Regions from separate parts of the Rhodococcus artemisiae genome, predicted to be linked through region 2. Evidence: riboswitches for the same ligand, from Rfam matches in the RefSeq annotation. Region 2 holds a riboswitch; the other holds the start of a gene.
What was found. Region 2 has a riboswitch for cobalamin ahead of Q7514_RS26075 (ABC transporter substrate-binding protein). Riboswitches for the same ligand answer to the same signal wherever they lie in the genome.
Positions count from the first base shown of each region.

Region 1: linked by a shared signal. The riboswitch ahead of Q7514_RS19060 (ABC transporter substrate-binding protein) and the one ahead of Q7514_RS26075 (ABC transporter substrate-binding protein) in region 2 are both predicted to bind cobalamin.

Region 1 covers NZ_JAUTXY010000009.1:80,932-85,228, reverse strand. Annotated here, with positions in the region: gene Q7514_RS19070 (cystathionine beta-synthase) at 1-12, shown strand, start outside; gene Q7514_RS19065 (cystathionine gamma-synthase) at 25-1,176, shown strand; cobalamin riboswitch at 1,289-1,413, shown strand; gene Q7514_RS19060 (ABC transporter substrate-binding protein) at 1,441-2,469, shown strand; gene Q7514_RS19055 (FecCD family ABC transporter permease) at 2,466-3,503, shown strand; gene Q7514_RS19050 (ABC transporter ATP-binding protein) at 3,511-4,266, shown strand.
Region 2 covers NZ_JAUTXY010000015.1:148,791-153,087, forward strand. Annotated here, with positions in the region: gene Q7514_RS26065 (ABC transporter ATP-binding protein) at 1-315, opposite strand, end outside; gene Q7514_RS26070 (FecCD family ABC transporter permease) at 338-1,387, opposite strand; gene Q7514_RS26075 (ABC transporter substrate-binding protein) at 1,387-2,433, opposite strand; cobalamin riboswitch at 2,488-2,662, opposite strand; gene Q7514_RS26080 (SDR family oxidoreductase) at 2,687-3,580, opposite strand; gene Q7514_RS26085 (hypothetical protein) at 3,703-3,873, shown strand; gene Q7514_RS26090 (Rv2732c family membrane protein) at 3,973-4,297, shown strand, end outside.

The DNA of each region.
Region 1 (4,297 bases), on a different contig from region 2:
GAAGGCCGATAGGACAGATTTCAGATGACAGACAACACACAGCACGGCTTCGCTACCCGCGCAATCCATGCAGGCTTCGAGCCCGACCCGCAGACCGGCGCGGTCAACGTGCCGATCTACGCGTCGTCGACGTTCGCCCAGGACGGCGTCGGTGAGATGCGCAACGGCTTCGAGTACGCGCGCACGGGCAACCCCACCCGCCGTCCCCTCGAAGCGAACCTCGCGGCGCTCGAAGGCGGCACCTTCGGGCGCGCGTTCGGTTCGGGTATGGCCGCCACCGACTGCCTGCTGCGGTCGGCGCTGAGGCCCGGCGACCACCTCGTGATCCCCAACGACGCCTACGGCGGTACGTTCCGGCTCATCGACAAGGTCTTCACGCAGTGGGGCATCGAGTACACGCCCGCCGCGGTCAACGACCTCGACGAGGTGCGCGCGGCCCTGCGCCCGAACACCAAGCTCGTATGGATCGAGACCCCCACCAACCCGCTGCTCAACATCGGCGATATCGCTGCACTCGCCGACATCGCGCATACCGGTGACGCGAAGCTCGTCGTCGACAACACGTTCGCGTCGCCGTACCTGCAGCAGCCGCTGTCGCTCGGCGCGGATGTCGTGCTGCACTCGACCACCAAATACATCGGCGGACACTCCGACGTCGTCGGTGGCGCACTGGTGACCGACGAGGAAGAACTCGACACCGCGTTCGCATTCCTGCAGAACGGTGCAGGCGCGGTCCCGGGGCCGTTCGACGCCTTTCTCACCCTGCGAGGCATCAAGACCCTCGCGGTGCGCATGGAACGGCACAGCGACAACGCCGAGAAGATCGTCGATGCGCTCTCCGGGCACAAGGCCGTCACCCAGGTCCTGTACCCCGGTCTCGACTCGCACCCGGGCCACGAGGCCGCCGCGAAGCAGATGCGCCGGTTCGGCGGCATGATCTCGGTGCGCCTCGCCGGCGGGCGCCAGGCTGCGCTCGACTTCTGCAAGCGCACGGAGATCTTCACTCTTGCCGAGTCGCTCGGTGGCGTCGAGTCGCTCATCGAGCACCCCGGCGCCATGACCCACGCGTCGACGGCGGGCTCGGCCCTCGAGGTGCCGGACGATCTCGTGCGGCTGTCCGTCGGCATCGAGGATGCCGCCGACCTCCTCGCCGACATCGAGCAGGCACTGGGGTAGTCCCACCCGTCGAATACAGCCGTGGCTCCCGGAAGAACTCCGGGAGCCACGCGCATGAGTGGAGCCGCACCGACCGGATCCGGTCGGTGCCAGGTGAGTTAGGCTGCCGAGGTACCAAGCCGAAACGGACAGCGTTACGGGGGAAGCCGGTGTGAACCCGGCGCGGTCCCGCCACTGTGATCAGCAGAGCACATTCTGCCGAAAGCCAGAGCGCCCAGCTGTCCGTTCCTGATTTCGAGGCGCGTGACCTCGGAAAGGAACGACGTGCACACATCTCTGGGGTACCGGCGCGCCCGCATGCGCCGGCTGATGGCCTCCACAATGACTGCGGGAGTCGTTCTCGTGGTGTCCGCGTGCGGTCAGGCGGTCGACGACACCGGCAGCGCGCAAGAAGCGGGGGAGCTGTACGTCGATCTCGACAACTGCGGAATCACCACCGAGTACACCGCGGCGCCGGAACACGCGGTCACGCTGACCTCCAATGCCACCGAGACCATGCTCGAGCTGGGACTCGAAGACCGCATGGTCGGCACCGCGTACATGCGGGGACGCGAGATCGCACCGGAGTACACCGACGCCTACGGGCAGGTGCCGATCCTCTCGTCCGAGCAGCCCACCATGGAACAGCTCATCGACGCAGACCCGGATTTCGTCTATTCGGGTTACCCCGACGGTTTCAGCGAGAAGACGGGTCATACCCGCGAACAACTCGGCGATGTCGGCATCGACACCCACCTGAACCCTGAAGGCTGCGCCACGGGTCCGGTGGAAATCGACGATATCTTCGCCGAGATCACCACCATCGGAGAGATATTCCGCGTCCCCGATCGTGCGGAAGACTCGGTTGCCGAACTCCGTGCCCGACTCGACGACGTGCGGTCGCGGGTGGGCGATGAGGAACCGGTGACAGTGTTCCTGTACGCGTCCGGCACCGACACGGCGTCGACGACGGGTGCGAACAGCATGGCCACCGCGTTGATAGAAGCCGCGGGCGGCGTCAACATCTTCGGAGACGTCCCCGAGCGATGGATGAGCGTGTCGTGGGAGCAGGTCGCGGAACGGAATCCCGACGTGATCCTGGTACGTGAAGAAGGCACCACACCGCAGTACCAGTCACCGTCGGTGACGACGAAGATCGCGGACCTGATGGCGGTACCGGCGATTTCGGCCACCACAGCGATCCGCAACGAGGCATTCCCGACGATCACGCTGTCGCAACTCCAGCCGGGCCCGTATTCCATCGACGGCGTCGAACATCTCGCACGCCAGTTCCACCCTGCCTCGTTCGGGTGATCGGGCAGGCTCAGCGCGCCCGCTTCCGGGTAGTGCTCGCCGTGTCGCTCGTCGTCCTGCTCGTTGCGGCCACCGTAGGTGTACTGGCGGGGTCGGTCGGAGTGGATGCGACGACGGCGTGGCGCATCATCGGGCATCGGATCTTCGGTCCCTCCGTGATCTCCCCCGATTGGACCAGATCCCAGGATCTGATCATCGCCGATACCCGCCTGCCCCGAGTTCTGCTTGCAGGCTGCGTCGGCGCAGGTCTCGCGCTCGTCGGTGCCACGATCCAGGCGGTCGTCCGTAACCCGCTGGCAGGACCCGGCATTCTCGGTGTGTCGGCGGGTGCGGCTGTCGGAGCCGTGGCGGTCCTGAGATTCGGATTGGGCGGCCGGGCCGTGCTGCTTCCGATCGCGGCGTTTCTCGGGGCGCTCGCTGCGATGGTGATCGTGCTCCTGGTGGCGCGGGGACGCGGACCGCTCGATCCCGTCCGTCTGGTCCTTGCCGGTGTCGCCGTATCCTCCGTGCTGAGCGCACTGACATCGCTGATGGTGCTGACCTCGCCCGATCAGAGTCTTGCCGGGCAGGTCCTACAGTGGACACTCGGTGGGTTCGGTGCTGCCCGCTGGGACACGTTGGCCCTTCCCGTCGTCGGGGTGGCTCTCGCTTGCCTCGCCCTGATGCCGCTCAGCCGAAGCCTCAATGTGCTGCTCACCGGAGACGAGAGCGCGACCGCGCTCGGCGTCGATGTCGGGCGAATGAGATTCGGGTTGATCGTGCTGTCGACGCTGCTGACCGGGATCCTGGTCGCGGTGAGCGGAGTGGTCGGGTTCGTGGGCCTGATGATTCCGCACATCGCGCGCATGCTGGTCGGTTCGGATCACCGGCGGATGCTGCCCGTCGCTCTCGTGGTCGGAGCCGCGTTCGCGATCGGTGCCGACCTGGTGGCCCGGACCGTGATGATTCCGCGGGAGCTTCCTGTAGGCATCATCACGGCACTCGTGGGCGGACCGTACTTCGTCTGGCTGTTGCGCCGCACATCACGGCGGTGAGGAATCGATGCTGAGATTCGAGAACATCACCGTACGCGCGGGTGGGCGAGTGTTGGTCGACGACGTGAGTTTCGACGTCGCTCCGGGTGAGGTCGTTGCCCTGGTGGGTCCGAACGGCAGCGGAAAATCGACGCTGCTGCGTACCGCGTATCGCGCTCTTCGTCCCGCGTCGGGCTCAGTCCACCTCGGTGGGCGCGATGTGTGGCGGAGTCCGGTGCGATTCGTCGGTCGCACAACAGGGGTCGTCGCGCAGACCACTCCGTCCGACTTCCCGCTCACGGTCGCAGATGTCGTCCTTCTCGGCCGCGCGGCGCACAAGGGAATGTTCGACGCAGACAACGAGACCGACGCGATGCTTGTGATCGCAGCGCTCGACGCTGTCGACATGAGTGACCACGCCGACCGGGATTTTGCTCGGCTGTCGGGTGGGGAGCGGCAACGTGTCCTGGTCGCGCAGGCCCTCGCAGGGGAGCCGTCCGTGCTGTTGTTCGACGAACCGACCAACCATCTCGATCTGCGCCACCGGCTTGCCTTGATGCGAGTGATCCGGGATCGGGCACAGACCGCGCTCGTCGCGCTGCACGATCTCGATCTTGCCGCCCGATTCTGTGATCGCATCGCGGTGATGAGCGCGGGGCGGCTGTGGGGCATCGGTACACCCGAGGAGATCGTGACACCGGCGCTGTTGTCCGAGATCTACGGCGTGGACGCCGAGATCCTGCGGCATCCGCGCGACGACAGTCCGATGGTGGTGCCGCTGTGAGAGAGGTGTTGCCATGACCGCACTATCTTCG
Region 2 (4,297 bases):
GGCGTGCGGAATCCTGCCGAGTCGCACCACATCCCGCACACGGATGTCGACCTCGGTGTGCGCGTGCTGCCCGACCATCGCGACCCGGCGTGCCAGAGCGCGGCGCCCGAGACTCCCGATGTCCCTTCCATCGAGAGCCACCGTCCCACCATCGGGGTGATCGATGCCGGCGAGCACGCGCAGCAGGGATGATTTACCCGACCCGTTCGGCCCCAACAGCCCGATCGTCTCCCCCTGCACGGGTTCGATCGTCACGTCGTCGACGACAAGATTCCCACCGCGGCTCCACCGCAGCGACTTTGCGGACAGTGTCACGGCGTACTCCTCGTACGGAATGTCACGGCGTACTCCTCGTACGGAACAGGATCAGCGCGAAGGCGGGCACGCCGATCAGAGCGGTCACCACACCCACCGGCACCTCCTGCGGTGCGAACACGGTGCGGGCCACCGCATCCACCCACACCATGAAGACTGCACCCACCACAGCGGTGACGGGCACGAGATGACTGTGCCGGGGGCCCACCAGGAATCGTGCCGCGTGCGGCAGGACGAGACCCACGAATCCGATCGCGCCCGCGGCACTCACCAGCACGGCGGTGATAAGAGCGGTCACCAACAGAAACATCAGCCGGGTACGTGCCACCGAGATGCCGAGTGTCGCCGCGGTCGACGAACCGAACGTGAATGCGTCCAGAGAGGACGCCTTGACCAGACACACGACGATGCCCAGCGCACACACCGCGCCGCAGAGCGCCACATCACTCCAGGTGGCCCCGGACAGCGACCCCAGCAACCAGAACAGCACCCCGCGGGTCCGCTCCGCATCGGCAGACGAGATGACGATGAACGACGTCAACGCCGAGAACAGCTGAGTCCCCGCCACACCCGCGAGCACCACGCGCGAAGTACCTCCGCCCGCGCCGGTGGCGAGCAACAGGACCAGCGCGAACGACACGAGTGCGCCCAGGAAGGCACCGCCCGACAACGACACGGCGCCACCACCGATGCCCAGCACCGCGATCATCACGGCACCGGTCGACGCACCCGACGAGATCCCCAGCACGAACGGATCCGCCAGCGGATTACGCAGCAGCGACTGCATGATCACACCGCACACCGCGAGACCCGCGCCGCACACCGCGGCCAGCAGGGTCCGTGGCAGCCTCAGCTCCCAGACGATCCCCTCACGGATCGCGCTGACCGAACTGTCTGCCAACCCCAACCGGTCGAAGATGACAGCGTAGACGTCCGGCACCGAGAGTTCGGCCGGGCCGATCGTGACGGTCACTGCGATCGAGAACGCCAGTACCACCAGCCCGACCACGACGACGACCGCTGCGACAGGGGCACCTTCGGCAGGCGACCGGTACTTCGTCGCCGACACCATCAGCCCGCGAGATTCCACTCGCGCAGAGCGCCGGCCACCTTCTCGATTCCGTCGACCGTGCGGATCGACGGGTTCATGTCGGCACCATTGACGACGATGTACCGTTTGTTCTGCACAGCCGTCAGACGCCGGGTGACCGGATTCGATTCGAGAAATTCGATCTTGCTGTCCAGTGCGTCGCCCGCGATGCTGCGCCGACTCAGGTCGCCGAGTACGAGTGCCGTGGGATCACGATCGAGGATCGACTCCCAGCTCACCTGCGGCCACTCGTTCGTGGTGTCGTCGAAGACGTTCTTCGCGCCGACGGAGTTGGTGATGATGCCCGACGAACCGCAGCACCCCGCGACATACGGGGTGGCGGTGTCGGCGAACCAGTATGCAAGAGACACCCCGGCGCCGTCGACATCACCCGCGGCGGTCTCGTACCGCTGCCGAAGCTCGGCGACGAACTCGTCACCGCGCTCGGTGACATCGAAGATCGCTGCTAGTTCGCGGATCTCCTTGTACACCGCATCCATCGTCAGCGGCTCGGTCCGGTTGCCGTCGGAGTTGACGCTGTTGTCGTCCTTACCGTCGCAATCGGTGGGCGACAGGTACGACGGGACTCCGAGCTGCTCGAACTGCTCCGATGTCGCGACGCCGCCCTCGCCGAGGGTGCCCCCGAAGGAAGCCGACACGAAGTCGGGTTCGGTGTCGAGCACGACTTCGAAGGAAGGATTGTTGTCGGCGAGGCGCGGCACCTTCTCGTTCTCGGCGCCGAGGTTCTCGCGCACCGGGTCGGTCCAGGTCGCGGTGCCGACCATGCGGTCGGCCAGGCCGAGCGACAGCAGGATTTCCGTCGACCCCTGGTTGAGCGACACGGCCCGCTGCGGTGGCGCGTCGACGGTGACCTCGCGGCCACAATTCTGGATGCTCAGCGGGTAGTTCGTCGACCCCGACGCGGCGCTCGTGTCCTGGTGATCGGTGGCGTCCGGGTCTGTGGCGCTCGACGAGCAGCCGGCTACGGTCACGACCGCTGCCACCAGAGCAATACCGGTGCACAGCATTGTGCGCCGCCCTTTACGGGCGGCGAAAATCGAATTGTTCATATCCATCCTCGTGGTACTGCCTCGGTCGGCGCAGGTGTCCTGGCTCCCGGATCGACGCTTTCTCCCGGCCTTCCAACCCGTGCGGGCCGTGACCACGATGTGGGAGATCGCTCCTCGGTGACAGTTGCGGGGACAGCCCCGGATTCGCACCGGCGTTCCCTACGTCGCGTCGAACAGTACAAGACCCGAGCATGCGCACCGCGAGGCGCAGTCAGGTGAACGGCACGCCACCGGTCACCGCGACGACAGCACCGGTGATGTAGCTCGCCTCCTGCGACGCGAGGAAGACGTACGCGGGAGCAAGCTCGGCAGGTTGTCCCGGACGACCGAGCGGAACATCGGCGCCGAACTGCTCGTAGGCGCCGCGGGTCATCGTCGCCGGGATCAGCGGCGTCCAGATCGGTCCCGGTGCAACCGCATTGACGCGAATCCCCCTGGGTGCGACATCCGCGGCCAGGCCCTTGGTGAAGTTCACGATCCCGGCCTTACTGGTCGCGTAGTCGAGCAGTCCGGGTGACGGTGTGGTGGCCTGGATCGACGTGGTGTTCACGATCGCCGAACCCGGACGCATCTCCGCCACCGCGTACTTGCAGAGCCAGAACAGCGCATACAGGTTGGTCTTCATCACGCGATCGAACTGGCCGGTGGTCATGTCTGCGATACCGCCAGGTTCCATGTGCTGGTAGGCGGCGTTGTTGACGAGGATGTCGATCCCACCCAGTTCGGACACGGTGGTGCCGACCAGTTCGCGGCAGAACTCCTCGGACCGGATGTCCCCCGGTGCCGTCACTGCTCTGCTCCCCGCTTCCTCGACCAACTCCGTCGTGCGGCGCGCATCATCATCCTCGTCGAGAAAACTCACGACGACGTCGGCGCCTTCGCGTGCAAACGCCACGGCGACGGCACGGCCGATGCCCGAATCCGCGCCGGTGACGAGGGCGCGTCTGCCGTCGAGGCGGTCGCCGCCCTTATACGTTCGCTCTCCGTGGTCCGGCTCCGACACCATCTCGGAGGTGCGCCCCGGATACGGGATCTCTTCCTGTTCGGCGAGCGGTGGCGTCCGGTACTGCTTCCCGGGGTGCTGCATGCGGTACTGATCTGACATCGGATCCTCCCGGACATCGCGTGTGCCTTCTCCGTACCCGGTCGACCGCGGCGGCACACACGGTTGGAGACGGCAGCTTCGGGGTATGCGAGGCAGGCACACCTCGACGGAAGGACACCGGCGTGAGCGCACACAAGGATCCGGAAACGGCCGGCACCGCGCGCGACAAGGACGGTACAGCGCCCGACGTGGTATCCGACCCCGCGCAGTCGACGGAGGACGGCTCCTCCGACTGGACGGATGAGGGCGGCGCGACACCATCAGGACCTGCAACCGATACGGACAAGGACTGACGCCTCTACCCACCCGGGGTTTACCCTGGTAACCGACACCTTCTACCGACTCGGGTGTGGGCGGCCATAATGGCTTCTCGTGTGGTCGAACGAGGAGGCATGCACGTGAGTGAGAACCTGTCGGCGTATCGGAGAGACTTCGCGCGGATCGAGAAGAGGATCGCCGGGGAGTTCGACCCAGGGCGACGGCGCTGGGTGCTCGCCGGGTGCATCGCGCTGCTGATCGTCGGGCTTGTTCTTCCGCAGACGTCGTCGGCCTGGTCGTGGACAGTTCTCGCGGGCTGGTACGGCGACAGTGCCGCGGTCTCGATGCTGATGCGGGTCTTCATGACGTTGACCGTGGTGTTCGGTGTGCTGGTCTCTTCTGCCGCGCTGTGCCTGCGCCGCTGGCGGCTCGCGTCGGCGGCGATGCTCGGCTCCGGGC